Regions from separate parts of the Pseudoalteromonas sp. XMcav11-Q genome, predicted to be linked through region 3. Evidence: predicted binding sites of a transcription regulator. Region 3 holds the regulator's gene; each other region holds the start of a gene.
What was found. Region 3 encodes FliA, which starts transcription of late flagellar genes. Its sites were predicted from a motif close to CTAAAGNTNNNNNNNNNNNNGCCGATA; they were not measured.

Region 1 (4,211 bases), on a different contig from region 3:
ATGTCGCCTGCGTGATTCATGGCTTCAAACGCCATGCCCGCGGTCATTGCACCATCACCAATAACGGCGACGGTCTTACGTCCAATCCCTTCTTTTTCAGCTGCGATAGCCATACCAAGTGCCGCTGATATAGAAGTGCTTGAGTGGCCAACACTAAACGTATCGTATTCGCTTTCTTCTCTATAAGGGAAAGGATGCAGGCCATCTTTCTGGCGGATCGTATGCATCCTATCTCTTCTACCTGTAAGTAGTTTGTGCGGATAGGCTTGATGACCTACATCCCAAACGAGCCTATCGCTTGGTGTGTTATACACATAGTGTAAAGCTACAGTAAGCTCTACAGTGCCTAAACCAGATGCAAAGTGACCGCTGCTTTGAGAGACTGAGTTCAGCAAATACTCGCGAAGCTCATCACTAAAGGCGGTTAACTTGTGCTGGGGTAATTGACGGAGTTGACTTGGCTCGTCAATTAACGCGAGTAAGGGATACTTGCTACTATCAAGTTTCATGGTATTTATCAGAGTCCTAAGTGAATCTCAGCGCAATTACTCACGTGGTCCACTTCATAATTATTAAAATTCTTCACTAACTTGTCATAATATTATGTTAGCCAGCGTTTACAAAGTTCTTGTGAATATTTTCTTAGCTTGGCGTAGCTATTTTATACGTCAGCTTAATATTCTCGATCTATGATGTATTTTGCTAAATCTGCAAGTATTTCTGTATTACCGTTGATACGTGTAAGCGCTTCTAAAGCTTCATCTATCAAATGTTCAGCTTTTTCTTTTGCTTGTTCTAACCCCAATAATGCTGGATAGGTAGATTTATTATGTTCTAAATCAGAGCCTTGAGGTTTACCAAGCACAAATGTGTCACCTTCTACATCAAGAATGTCATCTCTGACTTGAAATGCAAGGCCAATTGCACGTCCATAAGTACGTATCGCATCACGTGCTTGCTCTGAAACACGTTCCGGATCGCTACATAAGATCCCAAGTTCTACTGCACAGCTTAGTAGTGCACCTGTTTTTAGCTTATGAATACGTTCGAGCTCATCTATCGTAATTAAACGATTGGTTGCTGCTATATCGAGTGCTTGACCGCCTATCATACCTTGTAGACCCGATGCCTTGGCTAGCACTGAAATCATTTTTATTTGGGCATGGTGGCTTACCGCGAATGAATGTTCACTTAGCAGTTCAAATGCCAGCGTTTGCAGAGCGTCACCAGCTAAAATCGCGGTCGCCTCATCGAATTGGATGTGGCAAGTTGGACGGCCGCGTCTGAGATCATCATCATCCATAGCAGGTAAATCGTCGTGCACCAAAGAGTAGCTATGCACACACTCTATTGCGGCTGCAGCTTTGTCTAAATCTTCTGGAGCAGCACCAAATAATTCACCAGTACAATACACTAAAAACGGTCGCAAGCGCTTGCCGCCGTTTTCTATACTATAGCGTGTAGCCGCTTTTATATTCTCTTCAGTTTCAAGCACACTATCAAAATAGTGTAAAATGGTGTTTTCTACACGAGTTTTAGCAAACTGGAGCTTTTCTTGTAATTTTTTCGACATTAGGCTTCGTTATCAAATGGCTGTAATTGTGCTTGTTCATCCTCGCCCATTAAAATAGCGACTTGTTGTTCAGCTTGCTGAAGTTTCTGATTTGAAGCTTTTGCGAGTTTTATCCCGCGTTCAAACTGTTTAAGTGCTTGATCTAAAGGTAAGCTACCGTTTTCCATGTCTGCAACGATTTGCTCCAGTTCTTGCATGGCTTCTTCAAAGCTCAAGTTGTCTGGTTTTTTTACTGCCATATGTCACGCTGACCCGTAAAGTAAAAGTGTGGCAATTTTAGGGTGATTGTGCGCCAAGGTCAAAAAAACCAGTGACTTTTTGATCTGACCGAGTATCAGCATTACAAGATCTGCTATAAACTCGCATTTTAAACACTTTTTAATATAATAGTGTTAAGTTGTAGAAAAACTTGCCGATAACTCAAACAACAATAACTGCGTGATTTATCACAAATAACTTCCCCCGGAGGACATGTGGATTTAGCAACGGTAATAGGGATCCTGGGTGCCATAGGTTTAATTGTAATGTCCATGGTACTAAGTAGTGATGGCCAGATCGCTATGTTCTATAACACGCCTTCCGTCGTTATCGTATTTGGTGGTTCAATTTTTATCGTATTGTCTAACTTTACGCTTGGACAGTTTTTCGGAATTGGAAAAGTGGCCGGGAAGGCCTTCATGTTCAAGATTGAAACTCCGGAAGAGCTGATTGAAAAAGCCGTTGAGCTTGCTGATTCAGCTCGCAAAGGTGGTTTTTTAGCGTTAGAAGAAGCCGAAATCCCCAACCAGTTTATGCGTAAAGGTGTCGATATGTTAGTCGATGGGCATGATGCTGATGTTGTGCGTGCCACATTGCAAAAAGATATTGCCCTAACGTCCTCAAGACACGAGTTAGGCGCTGGCTTATTTAAGTCCCTCGCCGATATCGCTCCTGCTATGGGGATGATTGGAACGCTCATCGGCCTAGTAGCGATGTTATCTAACATGGACGATCCAAAAGCAATTGGACCTGCTATGGCTGTTGCACTTTTGACAACTTTATACGGTGCGTTTTTGGCTAACGTGGTTGCGATCCCAATTCAGGTTAAGCTTGAACTTCGTAAAGATGAAGAAGAGCGAAACCAGCGCCTTATCTTAGATGCAATCTTAGGCATTCAAGATGGCCAAAATCCAAAAGTCATTGAAGGTATCTTGAAAAACTATCTGCCAGAATCTAAACGTGGCGCTGAGGCTGAGGAATAATCATGTCAGATGAGAAAGAATGTAAATGTCCCCCCCCAGGTCTTCCTGCCTGGATGGGAACGTTTGCTGATCTCATGTCGTTGTTAATGTGCTTCTTCGTACTGCTATTGGCATTCTCCGAAATGGATGTACTGAAGTTTAAGCAAATTGCAGGATCGATGAAGTTTGCTTTTGGTGTGCAAAATAAAATTGAAGTAAAAGATATTCCTAAAGGTACCAGCGTGATTGCGATGGAATTTACTCCAGGAAAGCCAGAACCAACACCGATTGAAACGATTCAACAGCAAACCGTAGAAATGACGCAGCAAATGCTAGAGTTCCAAGCTGGTGACGAGGCTTCGGCGGGTGGCAGACAGGAGCAACGAGGCAATAAGCGTGGTGGTGAGTCTGCCAGTACTGCACAGGAAATGGCGTCAACCCAAGCAGTTGCTTCTGCGGACCAAGAGCAAGTAAACGAGCTCGTTAAAAAGATTGCACAGCAGCTAGAAAAGCAAATTATGGATGGTGCAATTGAACTCGAGTCATTAGGGCAGCAAATTATTATTCGCATCCAAGAAAATGGTTCTTTTCCTGCGGGAAGTGCGTTTCTACAACCTAAATTTGAACCTGTGATTGCCGAAATTGCAGAGCTGCTCAAAGATGTACCTGGTGAAATTACAGTGTCGGGTCACACTGATGACTTTAGAGTGACTAACGAACTTTATTCGAATAACTGGGATTTATCGGCAACTAGAGCGGTAGCCGTTGCGACTGTAATGGAGCGTGTCCGTGGCTTTGATAAGAACAGAATGGTTGTAGTTGGTCATGCAGACACTAGACCTTTAGTACCTAATGACAGCGATGCAGATAGGCGCCGAAACCGGCGTGTCGAAATCTCGATTTTACAGGGTAAAGCGAAAGAATCAGACCCTATTGAAGTTAGGAAAAATTAGTTACAGTTTGTTGCCAAATTACAGGGAATTCGCTATTGTTCCGTTTGGTTCTACTTAAAGGAGAAATAGAATGATTTCAATAAAAAAGCCCCAAAATTATAGATTGCCAGGTGGTAACGGCGATGGTGGTGACGCCGATGATGGTTCTGTAGAAAAGAAGCCAGAGTAGCGTTTAGCTATGTTAGAAGCTTGGGAACCTATTCGTATATTTTTTGCACATAACAGTGTGTGGATTGCTTTGCTTTCTGTTTTTCTTTGCTTTGTGTTAAAAGATAAAAAGGCGCTTAGATATTCACTACTTGTTGCGATTTTTTATATTGTGGGTACGTTCTCGAGCGACTTTGTTCGCTCTATTGATGAGCACCAAGTCATCCGTTACGTATACTGGGCCTTGAATGACATCCTATTTATGGGGATTGTTGCGTATTGGGCTGTAAAAGATAAAATGTATATGTGGCAGAGTAT
Region 2 (4,211 bases), on a different contig from region 3:
TAATACGTTTTTGATTGGTGCGCCTAAGTGGGTAATCGATTATGTGGTAGTGCATGAACTTTGCCATTTTCATGTCATGGCACACAATAGCGCATTTTGGCATTTGGTAACAAAGCACTATGGCCACGACCATAAAATGGCTCGGCGTTATTTACGTGACCATGGTTGTGACTTGATGATTGAGCATTAGCATAGTGCCCTGTTTATGCCTATTATTTGCCGGGCCTCGCTTTTGCCGCGCGTTTTAACAACTTTTGAAATGTCGGGCATTCAAAATGGCTTGGCGCAGGGCATTTTGCAGCGTGATAGAGGCCATCTCGCATTGCAGTTAAGTGCTTTATGGTTTCATTTAATTCATCCGCTTTGGATTGTAACTTCACCCTATCAATATCCGCTTTACCCTCAGGGGTAAACATGTCCGCTATTTCATCTAACGAAAAGCCTGCGTTTCTTCCAAGGGTAATAAGCGCTAGACGTTCAAGTATCGACGGAGGAAAAACACGTTTGAGCCCTTGTCGACCAATCGATCGGATCAGCCCTTTTTCTTCATAATATCTAAGCGTGGATGCGGGTAAGCCTGACTTCTTTGCAACTTCACTGATATCCATTCTTGTCCTTGACTTAAAGTTAACTTGAACTAATAGGATAGCGGCTATCAGTAAAAAAGAGGAGTAAAAATAGTGGAAAACCTATATTCGATGTTAATGCCAGCAGTTGCCATTGGCGTAGGTGCAACGCTCGTTATGGATTTGTGGGCATTTATGCTCAGTCGCGTGTTTGCTATAAAGGGCTTAGATTATGCATTGGTTGGTAGGTGGATTGGACACTTGTGTCAAGGTCAGCTTACGCATCAAGGTATCGGGCACAGTAAACCAATATCTGGTGAACGTGTCATTGGCTGATGCATGCATTATCTCATAGGGATGGTATTCGCCTTGGCGTTACTACTGGGCGTGGGCAAGCCTTGGTTGACCGAGCCTAGTCTTTTCATTGCGTTAGTTTTTGGCTTAATAACGTGTGCGTTTCCATTTTTTATTATGCAACCCTGTTTTGGTGCAGGGGTAGCAGCATCTAAATTACCAGAGCCGAATAAGGCAAGGGTAAAAAGTATGACAGCACATTTGATTTTTGGCTTTGGATTGTTTTTAAGCTCGTTTATATATGTAAGCTTGTTGTGAGATAACAAAATAGAAGGTGGTGGAGGGAGCTGGATTCGAACCAGCGAAGGCTGAGCCGTCAGATTTACAGTCTGATCCCTTTGGCCGCTCGGGAACCCCTCCATCGTTTGGAGCGTTTACTTTAAAAGTGGTGGAGGGAGCTGGATTCGAACCAGCGAAGGCTGAGCCGTCAGATTTACAGTCTGATCCCTTTGGCCGCTCGGGAACCCCTCCATACATTTTAAAGCGTTACAATTTGAAAGTGGTGGAGGGAGCTGGATTCGAACCAGCGAAGGCTGAGCCGTCAGATTTACAGTCTGATCCCTTTGGCCGCTCGGGAACCCCTCCGAAATTGTAACTGTTGTTTATGGTGGAGGGAGCTGGATTCGAACCAGCGAAGGCTGAGCCGTCAGATTTACAGTCTGATCCCTTTGGCCGCTCGGGAACCCCTCCTAAACAACGGCGGTGATAATAACAAAGTTTTTTTCGAAGTAAAGAAAACTACTAAAGTTTTTCGGAAAAAGGCCGATAAATTCATAATTAGCAAAATAATCGGTTGGAATACATGCAAATTGATGGCGCTTTAATCAGTGAGTCGCAATTAGGGTCCGCATTGAACATTAGTGTTCATGAGACGCGCTCTGCCGATTTTGCCATGCTGTTATCTATGCTATCAACCGATGCATTAGATTTTAGCCAATTTCACCTACCAAAATCTGAAGCTGCCGCAAAAGATAACTCAGAAGAAACACTAAAAAAGCAATTTGAAATAGGTCCACAAAAGCCGCTTGCGCCAAAAGAGTACAATATGCTTATTGGTCAGCATAACGCGCAGCTGGTATCTATGGGGGCGATGGCAACCTTGCGATTGCAAGAAAATTTAAATCCAGAACCTTTTGCCGCACGAAATGATAAAAAGCATATTCCACTCGAAGTCGTAGAAAATTTGGAACCAGCGGTTAAAAGACGTTTGGCGAGCGCGCAAGGTAAACTGGCCTTAGTTGCTGATAAGGCAATGGATGCGGCTGGTTTTTATGATCAAATTGCAACGGGTGATATGCAGAGTATGTTACGCGCGACGGCGTAACAACATTAGCTGCTTTTACTCCATCATAATTGAGCAAATTTAAGACAAACTGGTATTAAACTTGCTGTTTTACAGCTGTTTGCTTCGTTACTAGACTGACATAAAACGCCATGCTTATCGTGCTTCATGTCTAATACCAATTGAATTAATTCTCTAATCAATTTGAAGGGTGAAATAGCATATTAGCTTCGTTAAAAATTTCTCATTTAGAACAACTAAATAGCAAAATTTTTGCCTTGCTACTAAAGCTATTTCCCCGCTTCAAGATAGATCATTTACTTAATACAACCGGTATAAGCTAAACGGCCTTTAATCATCCTTAGCTCGTTTCAAGCCTTTTTTATTGCTTTGTATCTAATCTCTAGTTCAGACTATTTTAGCTACCGTGGCACTTTTTATACTTTTTATCACTGCCGCACGGACAGAGGTCATTTCTGCCTACTTTGGTTGTAGGTGTATCGTACAATTCACCATCTAAGTAATACCATCTGCCTGCTTCGGTAATAAAATTTGACCGCTCATGGAGTATATAGTGTGTGTTTTCTGCGATATAGTGCGCCTTAAACTCAACGATCCCCTGAGTAGCTTCTACTACTTCTTCTAGCACTTCCAATTTTATAAAGTGTGCATAATTAGCAAATGCAGCAATATCGTCGATATTGTTTTGTGCTTGTTTAGCCTGGGCATAGGTGTCATGAATATACTTTGCATCTTTTAAGCAGTATGCAGTATAGCGAGAGCGCATGAGTATTTGTGGACGCTCTGCGAATTTTTGTCCCTTAAGGTACGGCTCACAACATTGCGAATAGGGAAGGGATGAATTGCAATAACAAGACATAAAAACTTCAGTTTTAACAAATTTATATCCTGTTATTGTAGCTTGTTAAGCGCTTTGAAAACAGTGGATCGCAACGTCAGATACCGGCAGTTCCATTTTGTTGATAGTTTGCACTGATGCAATATCAGTCCAAATCACCACTGCAGCGAAATTACCATTGCTGATAGCACTTTTAAGTACATACTCAAGGTCGTATATGTGCTTTTGCCTAATGACGAGCAACTTACTTGCATCAACTGAAGCGCTTTCTAGTAGTGACTTGTTTGGTACATTATCGGGTGCAACGAGTAGCGTCCAGCCTTGTTTATGCTGACATTTATGTAAAACTTTAAGTAACTCTAAACTAGCGACGATCTCATCTTCAACTATCACATTATTGATTTCGTTAAGTGTGTAATAAGTTGAATTGTTTGGCTGTAGAAGTGCATTGCTGTGTAACATAATTGTCTCACTGGTTATCTATACAGTATTTGTATACAGTAGTTTATACAGTGTGTGAATGCAAGGAAAATTGCTAGCTTTTTAATCAATATTCAAGCTTAATTTTTATTTAGTTTAAATTTTCAATATAAAACAAGTGGTTGTGATTTTTTTGAAATGAGAGCTTAATTGACGAAAGTTCAGTATGAGTAAAGCAAGGAAGTTTTCTCAGCTGCGATACAGTAGTTTTCCTACTGTATCATTTTGATCGTCGCAGAGGGAAAGCGTACGTTTACTTAAGAGAGGCTTAGCTACGCCTAGCCTACGTTTTTTTGGAGAGTCAAATTTAATTTACTGGCTAATATGCTGTAGTTGATGAATTTGCTCGTAAAGTGTTGCAGCATAGCACTGTGCATCTCTAAAGCGCTTAGTTGTAAGGAAGCGGCGTACATCTAGTAGTACCTGTTCGGCGCCTTTGTGCCCTTGGCTGCTGGCCAAACTTAACCAAGCGGCCGCATGAAAGGGGCTGGGTGGCACTCCTTGACCTTTCATAAACAACAAACCTAAAAAGAACTGTGCCTTCAAATCACCAGACATCGCCGCCAGTCTTAGCCATTTTGCCGCAAGCGGAAAAGATTTTTCTTTTAGGTAATAGAGGCCTTTTTTCAAAGCTTGGGTATTGTCGTGAAGATCTGGGAATTTTGCGTCC
Region 3 (4,211 bases):
TGGCTGTATTTTCACAAAACTTGATGAAAGTCTAAGTTTGGGTGAGATAATTAGCATAGCGATTCAAAATCGCTTGCCAATAGGGTATCTTACCAACGGTCAGCGAGTGCCAGAAGACATTCGCGTAGCAAATGCTCAAAAGCTAGTAAAAAAGGCTGAGCAATTGTATTTAAAAAGAATAAAAGCACAGCACTCTCGACGTGTACCTGTAGCGTCAGAGTCAGTAGGAATGTATGATTAACACAGTTTTAGATCAAGCAAGTGGCCTGCGTAGAATGAGTCAAAATAGCAACCAGGGTGTAAAAGTAATAGCCGTGACCGGTGGTAAAGGTGGGGTGGGTAAAACCAATGTCTCGCTCAATACTGCCATCGCTATGGGCCAACAAGGACAGCGAGTTCTCGTTTTAGATGCGGACTTGGGCTTGGCAAACTGTGATGTGATGTTAGGGCTCCGAGTAGAAAAGAACCTTTCACATGTGTTGTCGGGTGAATGTGAACTAGATGAGATTCTCGTAGAAGGTCCCGCTGGTATCAAAATTGTGCCAGCTACTTCGGGTTCTCAAAGCATGGTGGAGTTGACTCCCGCAGAGCATGCTGGACTTATTCGCGCATTTAGCGAGCTTAACACTCAATTTGATGTTTTAATTGTTGATACCGCAGCTGGTATCTCAGATATGGTTCTGAGCTTCTCTCGAGCTGCACAAGATGTGATGGTTGTTGTGTGTGATGAACCGACTTCTATTACGGATGCTTATGCGTTGATCAAAGTTTTAAGCAGAGAGCATGGCGTTTATCGTTTTAAAATAGTTGCCAATATGGTCCGCAGTATGCGTGAAGGGCAAGAATTATTTGCTAAACTTTCAAAAGTTACAGACCGTTTTCTTGATGTAGCATTGGAATTAGTGGCCACAGTACCATTTGACGAAAACATGCGTAAGTCCTCTCGTAGACAAAGAGCAATCGTGGATTTATTTCCGAGCTCTCCAGCAGCAGTTGCAATTAAAGGACTTGCTGCCAAGGCAGTTAAATGGCCAATTCCTCATCAACCTTCCGGTCATCTAGAATTTTTCATTGAACAACTTGTAAACGGGTGATTATGGCTTCTCCGGTCAACAGAGCTGCGGGATATCAAACTTCTGACCATATCCATAAAGTGGTCGAGAGACATGCTCCACTTGTCAAAAAAGTGGCATGTCACCTGATCGCTCGGCTTCCGGCAAGTGTGCAGCTCGACGATCTAATTCAATCAGGTATGATTGGATTGATTGAAGCATCTAAAAATTTCGATGCTACTAAAGGCGCTAGTTTCGAGACCTTTGCGGGGATACGCATCCGAGGTGCAATGCTAGATGAAATCCGTCGCGGAGATTGGGCCCCTCGGTCCGTACATAAAAACAGCAGAATGGTAGCCGAAGCGATATCTGAGCTCGAATCTCTCCTTGGCCGCGAACCAAAAGACACTGAAATCGCTGAAAAACTTGATATATCTTTAGATGAGTACCATCATATTTTACATGATGTAAATGCAAGTAAAGTCATCGGCATTGAGGATCTAGGGGTTGATGAAGATGTGATAACCCCAGCAAACAGCGATTTTGCGCTAGACAAACCGTTTAATAACGTTAAAAATGAACGTTTTAACGAGTCTTTAGTAAATGCTATCAAAGCACTACCCGAAAGGGATGCTCTGGTGTTGTCACTTTACTATAACGACGAAATGAATTTGAAAGAGATTGGTGCCATCCTTGATGTCAGTGAATCTCGAGTAAGCCAAATTCACGGTCAGGCAATGATAAAGCTCAAAGCTAAAATCAATGACTGGATAAATTAGAGTACATAAAATAGTTGGGTTCGAACCTCACTGGAGGAAGTTTTGGATAAGAACATGAAGATTCTCGTGGTTGATGATTTCTCTACTATGAGAAGAATAATCAAAAACCTATTAAGAGATTTAGGCTTTACCAATGTTCAAGAAGCTGATGATGGTAGTACAGCACTTCCGATGCTACAAAATCAGGAGTTTGACTTTGTAGTAACTGATTGGAACATGCCGGGCATGCAAGGTATTGATCTGCTTCGTGCAATACGCGCAGATGAAAAGCTTAAGCACATTCCAGTGTTGATGGTTACCGCAGAAGCGAAAAAAGAACAAATTGTTGCAGCAGCGCAAGCTGGGGTGAACGGATATATTGTTAAACCGTTTACTGCAGGTACGCTCAAGACTAAGCTTGAAAAAGTATTTGAGCGACTAGGCTAAACAGCAAGGGGATATGGCCTATGTCTGTAAATGCTGCGCCGCAAATTACACTTGAACAAGCCAAGCAACTTGTTGAGCTACTAGAGCAAGGTGAACAAGAAAAAGCTGACCAGCTGATTTTAGAAGCTGCTAACAAAGAGCAATCGGAGTTATTTGCAGAAGTTGGAAAGCTAACTCGCCAATTACACGAGTCCTTGAAGAACTTTGAGCTGGATACTCGACTCTCAGATCTCACGACAGAGGCTATACCTGACGCCAAGCAGCGTCTTAATTATGTTATGGAAATGACAGAAAGCGCTGCTAATAAAACGATGGACGCGGTCGAAGAAAGCTTACCTCTTGCGCAGAATCTTGCGGATGAGTTAGCACAAATAAAGCCTACTTGGGATCGGTTGATGAGCAGAGATATTCAACTCGGTGAGTTTAAATCTCTGTGTCATGATCTCGACAGCTTTATGCAGACTTCAAAGACACGTACAGACGAATTACAAGGCTTAATGACTAATGTGCTGATGGCGCAAGACTATCAGGATTTGACTGGGCAGGTCATCCGTCGAGTCATTGAGCTTGTGAGAGAAGTAGAAGATAGTCTCATTCACCTTCTAACTGTGTTTGGTACTTCGGATGAAGCGCCTGCAGTTGCAGAAAATGCGAATGAAAACGAAATAAAAACAACTGAGACTATCAGTGATGAATTGTCTGGACCTGAAGGTCCAATTATTGACGCTGAATCGCGAGATGACGTGGTTTCTGGTCAAGACGAAGTCGATGACTTGCTATCTAGTTTAGGCTTCTAGTTGGAGAGTGTGTATGAGCTTTGAAGTCGATGAAGATATCTTGCAGGACTTTCTTGTTGAAGCAGGCGAAATATTAGAACTGTTATCTGAACAGCTTGTTGAACTAGAAAATAATCCCGAAGATAAAGAACTTCTCAATGCGATTTTCCGTGGCTTCCATACTGTTAAAGGTGGAGCAGGCTTCCTCGGTATGACCGAACTGGTTGATGCCTGTCACGGTGCAGAGAACGTGTTTGATGTACTAAGACAAGGGCAGCGAAAAGTAACGTCAGAATTAATGGATGTTATTTTGCAATCTTTGGATACGATCAACGAAATGTTCGCTTGTATTCAAAACCGAGAGGAACCCGAAGCTGCCGATCCTGTGTTGCTTGAAACCCTCCATAAACTCAGCCAACCTGCATCTGAAGACGAAGTCAGTGAAGTGATTGAGGAACCTGTTTCAGAGCCAGAATCTGTTGTACCAGATTTAAGTGCGGATGATATTCTATTCGATGCGGACGCAGATTCAGGCGATGATAGCGGCTCTAGCATTGATGAGATAACAGAAGAAGAATTTGAAAATCTATTAGATGAGTTACACGGCTCTGGTAATGCGCCTGCTGTCGCACCGGCGGCTAAACCTGAAACGGTGTCAACTGCAGATGACGGCGATATCACCGATGACGAGTTCGATAATCTCTTAGATGAACTCCATGGGGTTGGGAAATTTGGTGGAGCACCAAATGCAGAAGATGCGGCTACTTCTCAAGCCAGTGAGCCTGCGGCTAAAGCAACGTCATCAGGCGCTGCGAGTGTGCCCTCTGGAGATGAAGAAATTACCGATGATGAGTTTGAGGCTTTGCTTGACGAACTTCATGGTAAAGGCAGTGCTCCTAAAGCGGTAGATGAATCGCCGACAGATATCTCAGAAGCTGAGCCAGCTCAACCTGAGCCTGCTAAAGCTGCGCCACCTCCGAAACCTGCTCCAAAGCCTGCGCCTAAAGTTGAAGCTAAACCTGCGACTCCAGCCCCGCAAAAAGAGCCAGAGCCTGCAAAAGCTTCTGCGCCAGCAGCTGCAAAGAAACCTGCTGCGCAAGCTGAGACTACAGTGCGAGTTGATACCAAACGTCTTGATGAAATCATGAATATGGTTGGCGAATTAGTATTGGTGCGTA
Region 4 (4,211 bases), on a different contig from region 3:
TGACAAAGTAAAATCGTGCATTGCGATATAACCTGCAAATACAAGTTGCTCTAAATCTTCCTCTGTCATTGAGTGAGTAAATTCGACAATACCCATTTGCTGGCAGATCGTCGCCAATTGTTTGGCTTTATCTTTACGGGCTTTTTTATTGTTTAATTCGCGGACGGTAAGTGGTGAACGCTCGATAATTTCGCTCACTCGCTCTGTGGTTTTGCGCAGATAAATATTGGCAGAACGCTCGGGGTTTTTAGCGCTGCTTGAGTTAAAACGTTTGGCATATTCGCGGGCAGCAATGCGGCGCAAACGATTGGTTGGTATTTGCGCCAGACGCTCTTTTACTTGCTCTGCGGTTTTATCAAACCCAAACATACCCCAACAATGAGGCGCAGCCCGTGTAATGGTAATGGGCTGCATCTTGGGGTTGTCGGTATTGGTATCAACCAGCTCCCAGCAAATAGGGAGTGAACGAGACTCAGGTGTCACACTCACAGCACAACCCGCTCATTCATGCGATTGCGGGCGGCCATCGCCAGCGCCGACTTTAATAACTGATTGCTACGCTCACCATTTTTACGCGCACGCTGTTCTTGCTCTAGGCGCTTGGCCTCTGCTTCACGCCTTGCCTTGTGCGCCCGAATTTGTGCGCGTAGTTGCTGAACTTTCATTACTTGGATTTCCCAATGGCTTGGGTCTGTGATCAGCTCTTTAACTTCAACAACGGTATGGCTCATGATTGCACACGCTCCCATTCAGCTCGGGCGCTGTCGTATTGTGCTTGGAGATAATCAGCCAAATCATTCACGTTAACGAATGTTGGCGCACGTTCAGAGTCGCGCATTTTGAATGTAGGAATTGGAAACTTACCCGCTTTGGCATGTTGCTCAGCGGTCTTTGGGTTTACACCAAAAAACTCTTTGCACACATCCCTTAGCGGAACCACTGGATTATTAAAACGAGCTAAAAGCGCAAAAGTCATATTCATCGCTATGTCCTTATTTCTCGTGATCAGATAACAGCTCACTTACTGAAACCTGACCATTCGTTAGTTTTGAAATTTTGTTGATGTACTTTGCCGGGGCTTGTCCATATTTATTTATCCAATCCCAAACCGAGGCTTGTTTAACACCTAATGCGTTGCCTAGCTTTGTCTGTCCACCATACAATTTTACTGCTCTTTTTATACCTTCCATAAAAAAACCACTAAAATACTGTCTATGGCGGTAATTTAATACTGCCAAACTGCGGTTGTCAATACCCCTTTTCGCTGTAAAATAGCTATTGACGGTAGTTGAAGATGATAAAAATATAATTCAGGCTGTTTAAGCACCTATAAGGGACTGTTATGAATATCGGAGAAAGAATAAGAAATAGACGTAAAGAGTTGGGCTTAACACAAGTGAAGCTATCTGAACTGGCAGATATGGCACAGCAAACACTTCAAAAGCTCGAATCAGGGAAAAGTCAGACTACAAAAAAACTAGATAAATTAGCAGAAGCTCTTAGCTGTACACCTGAATATTTGCAGTTTGGAGTTGGTGAACTTGATAACGCATCCATTGGACCCGAAATTAGAAATAGGCTTCCCTTGATCAGCTGGGTTCAAGCTGGCGCATGGGCTGATATTCAAGAAGTCAGTGAATTAGAAGCCGAACACTTTCTTTGCCCTGTTAATTGTAGCGATAAGTCTTTTATACTTAGAGTGCAAGGTGTAAGTATGGAACCAAAGTTCCAAGATGGTGATTTGATATTTGTCGATCCAGAAGCGGCCTGCGTTCATGGCTCTTATGTGGTGGCACGACTAGATGACGATAATCAGGCCACGTTTAAACAACTTATAATCGAAGGCGGGCAAAAATACCTAAAAGCACTAAACCCTAATTGGCCAGATCAACTTATTCCAATTAATGGGAATTGCACGCTAGTTGGCAGGGTTGTTTTTACTGGTAAGTCTTTGTAACAAGGGATAAAAGGAAATAATGCGTTTGTAGGCATAGTAAGCCCATGATGCCAACACTGTGAATATATTCTCTTTTTATCACTTTATATTGATCTTGCCTTTGGTACTTTCCTACTTTATAGTTATTAACAATAGTATCTTAATAAAACCAAGCCAAAAACAAGGCGAATAGGTACTGTTAGAACTTAAGAATCTTAACCGGAGATGATATTATGAACACAATGACCTACAGAGAAGAAGACTGGGGCTTTTAATAGCACTTTCTTAACAAGAAATAGAATTCACTAGAGGGGAGCTAAACGCTTCCCTTTTCATTTCAGGGAAACTTTATGTTAACAAGAATGCCTTACTGGCTCATAATCCTTATCGCTAGTACTACTTTATTTATACTGAGCAGCATAGCCTATCACGCTACGACCTATAGTATATTAGCACCGCTGGCTGTACTTGCATCTGCAGTCCTAGCTGTTACCGCTGCGACAATAACTATTAAGTCGAATAATCATACATTTATGCAAACAAACGCATTAGCCTTTCAACAGTCGCTTCTTACTGATGAAACCTATAAACGCAGCCTCGCTGACGTAAGAAAAGCAATAATAAATAGGGATAAAAAACCTTTAGTAGAGTTTGCAAAAGAACACTTAAGTGATGATGAGAAAAAAATAAAAATTAGTATAAATTATGTTCTCAACACTTGGGAGCGAGCTGGTAATGCAGTTAATCATGGGGTCTACGATGAGCTATACCTTTACCAAGCTTATCGCTCTATGGTAATTGATTTGGGAATATATTTTAGAGATTACATCCATGAAATACAGAAACTGAGGAACAACCCTTGGTTCTTTAAGCACTTTACAGATCTGGTTATGGTTTGGACTAAAAGAAGGAACCTTTACTCTGAATACCATACTGGTCAGCAGCTTACAGAGGTATATAAGATGTTAAATCGGATAAAAGTTGGAAAGCGGCCAAAATATAAACAAATTAAAAAGTTTGAAAGGTTAATTGAAAGATTTTCGAGGTAATACTCATATAAGACTTCTGAACCAAACATGGACTCTGTCAACTAAGCATGGATAGCTAAAATTCAAGGCAGTCACCCTAGTCGTTTAGGTGATCCTTTAATCACCCTTAAACCTTTATACACTTTAGCAATCAAGAAAATCCGTCCAATCCAGCATGGGTGCAACGCTAAAGCGGCGAAAGGCATCAACACAGTGGTTAGGTGTTTGTGGCTCAAAGGGTGGAGTAGGTTGTTGGCTCATGGTATGACTTTCTCAATCAGGTTTACTATCAATGGCCTGTACTAGTTATGTCTATAGCAGTACATAGCTCAAATAGGTGATTGCGTAGTATACCGCAGCTTCTAATACTTCGTTAAGTATAGACAGCGATTTATTGCCAATACCAAAAAGCCGCAAGTAATTGAACTTGCGGCTTTCGATTTGCTTAGGCTGCCGTCACAGTCTTATGGAGAGTTAAAGATACTCCTTCACTACCGCTACTTTATTTTTTGCGAACTGACTGTTTGGGTTTATCGCAAGTAACTGCTGATAGTGCTCAAGTGCTTGTGCATACTGCTTATTTAACTCATACGCTTGCGCGATGCTGTTGTGGTAATATGGCTGCTCGTTATTTTGTGTCAGTGCAAATTTAAAGATTTCGATACCATTATTAACTTGACCATCTTCAACAAGCTTATTGCCCCACTCCACCAAGATCTCTAAATCATACATTACACCGGTATCTTGCTGCGCTTTTGCAAACGTAGTCGCGAAGTCGGCAAAGCCTTGTTTATCTGTAAGCTGCTTTAAGTACGCCATTGGCTGGTAGGACTTTTTCTTATTAGCGCCGTTAAAGTTGGGAATATAGTAAGCGGCAATATTATCAACAAACTCAATGGGTAATCCACCCAACAGGTTAGTAAGTACAATCACGGAAACCTTGTCTTCAGGGTAGGTGATCACCGTAGTCGCGTTTCCTCCGCTTGCGCTGATCGCTGGGTGATATTTACGCTGAATCACTTGCCAGCCCATTGCATAGCCGTTTTCTTTGGTGTTAAAGGCTTCTGTACGCCCGTTGTTCAGCTTAACTGGCGTCCATAGCATATCTAACTCTTTAACCAGCTCGCCTTGTTGTAGTGATACAACATAGTTAGCTAGTTCCGTTGCGGTTGAACTCATTCCCGCGGCGGTTCTCAACATATAAGGGAATTCGCCGTAAAAGTTTTTGTAATTCTCCTCACCTAAAT

Region 1: pomA (flagellar motor protein PomA) is a predicted target of FliA. The motif match lies at 1,965-1,991, and genes of this name have one in related genera.
Region 2: ABMY45_RS23090 (VC2046/SO_2500 family protein) is a predicted target of FliA. The motif match lies at 1,662-1,688, and genes of this name have one in related genera.
Region 4: ABMY45_RS07245 (DUF4760 domain-containing protein) is a predicted target of FliA. The motif match lies at 2,184-2,210, and genes of this name have one in related genera.

What each region holds. Positions count from the first base shown of each region.
Region 1 covers NZ_JBECOX010000006.1:65,296-69,506, reverse strand. The annotation lists gene dxs (1-deoxy-D-xylulose-5-phosphate synthase) at 1-509, opposite strand, end outside; gene ispA ((2E,6E)-farnesyl diphosphate synthase) at 674-1,573, opposite strand; gene xseB (exodeoxyribonuclease VII small subunit) at 1,573-1,812, opposite strand; gene pomA (flagellar motor protein PomA) at 2,047-2,814, shown strand; gene ABMY45_RS11480 (flagellar motor protein MotB) at 2,817-3,746, shown strand; gene ABMY45_RS11475 (hypothetical protein) at 3,925-4,211, shown strand, end outside.
Region 2 covers NZ_JBECOX010000025.1:16,686-20,896, reverse strand. The annotation lists gene ABMY45_RS23125 (YgjP-like metallopeptidase domain-containing protein) at 1-190, shown strand, start outside; gene ABMY45_RS23120 (helix-turn-helix domain-containing protein) at 213-608, opposite strand; partial or broken gene ABMY45_RS23115 (DUF2938 domain-containing protein) at 699-1,178, shown strand; tRNA gene ABMY45_RS23110 (tRNA-Tyr) at 1,196-1,280, opposite strand; tRNA gene ABMY45_RS23105 (tRNA-Tyr) at 1,307-1,391, opposite strand; tRNA gene ABMY45_RS23100 (tRNA-Tyr) at 1,421-1,505, opposite strand; tRNA gene ABMY45_RS23095 (tRNA-Tyr) at 1,526-1,610, opposite strand; gene ABMY45_RS23090 (VC2046/SO_2500 family protein) at 1,723-2,244, shown strand; gene ABMY45_RS23085 (YchJ family protein) at 2,621-3,082, opposite strand; gene ABMY45_RS23080 (SulA-like leucine-rich domain-containing protein) at 3,128-3,523, opposite strand; gene ABMY45_RS23075 (SEL1-like repeat protein) at 3,854-4,211, opposite strand, start outside.
Region 3 covers NZ_JBECOX010000005.1:167,464-171,674, reverse strand. The annotation lists gene flhF (flagellar biosynthesis protein FlhF) at 1-241, shown strand, start outside; gene ABMY45_RS10175 (MinD/ParA family protein) at 234-1,094, shown strand; gene ABMY45_RS10170 (RNA polymerase sigma factor FliA) at 1,097-1,831, shown strand; gene cheY (chemotaxis response regulator CheY) at 1,874-2,257, shown strand; gene ABMY45_RS10160 (protein phosphatase CheZ) at 2,278-3,054, shown strand; gene ABMY45_RS10155 (chemotaxis protein CheA) at 3,068-4,211, shown strand, end outside.
Region 4 covers NZ_JBECOX010000003.1:363,270-367,480, forward strand. The annotation lists gene ABMY45_RS07220 (replication endonuclease) at 1-489, opposite strand, end outside; gene ABMY45_RS07225 (hypothetical protein) at 486-731, opposite strand; gene ABMY45_RS07230 (pyocin activator PrtN family protein) at 728-982, opposite strand; gene ABMY45_RS07235 (YdaS family helix-turn-helix protein) at 993-1,190, opposite strand; gene ABMY45_RS07240 (XRE family transcriptional regulator) at 1,343-1,957, shown strand; gene ABMY45_RS07245 (DUF4760 domain-containing protein) at 2,287-2,985, shown strand; gene ABMY45_RS07250 (serine hydrolase) at 3,439-4,211, opposite strand, start outside.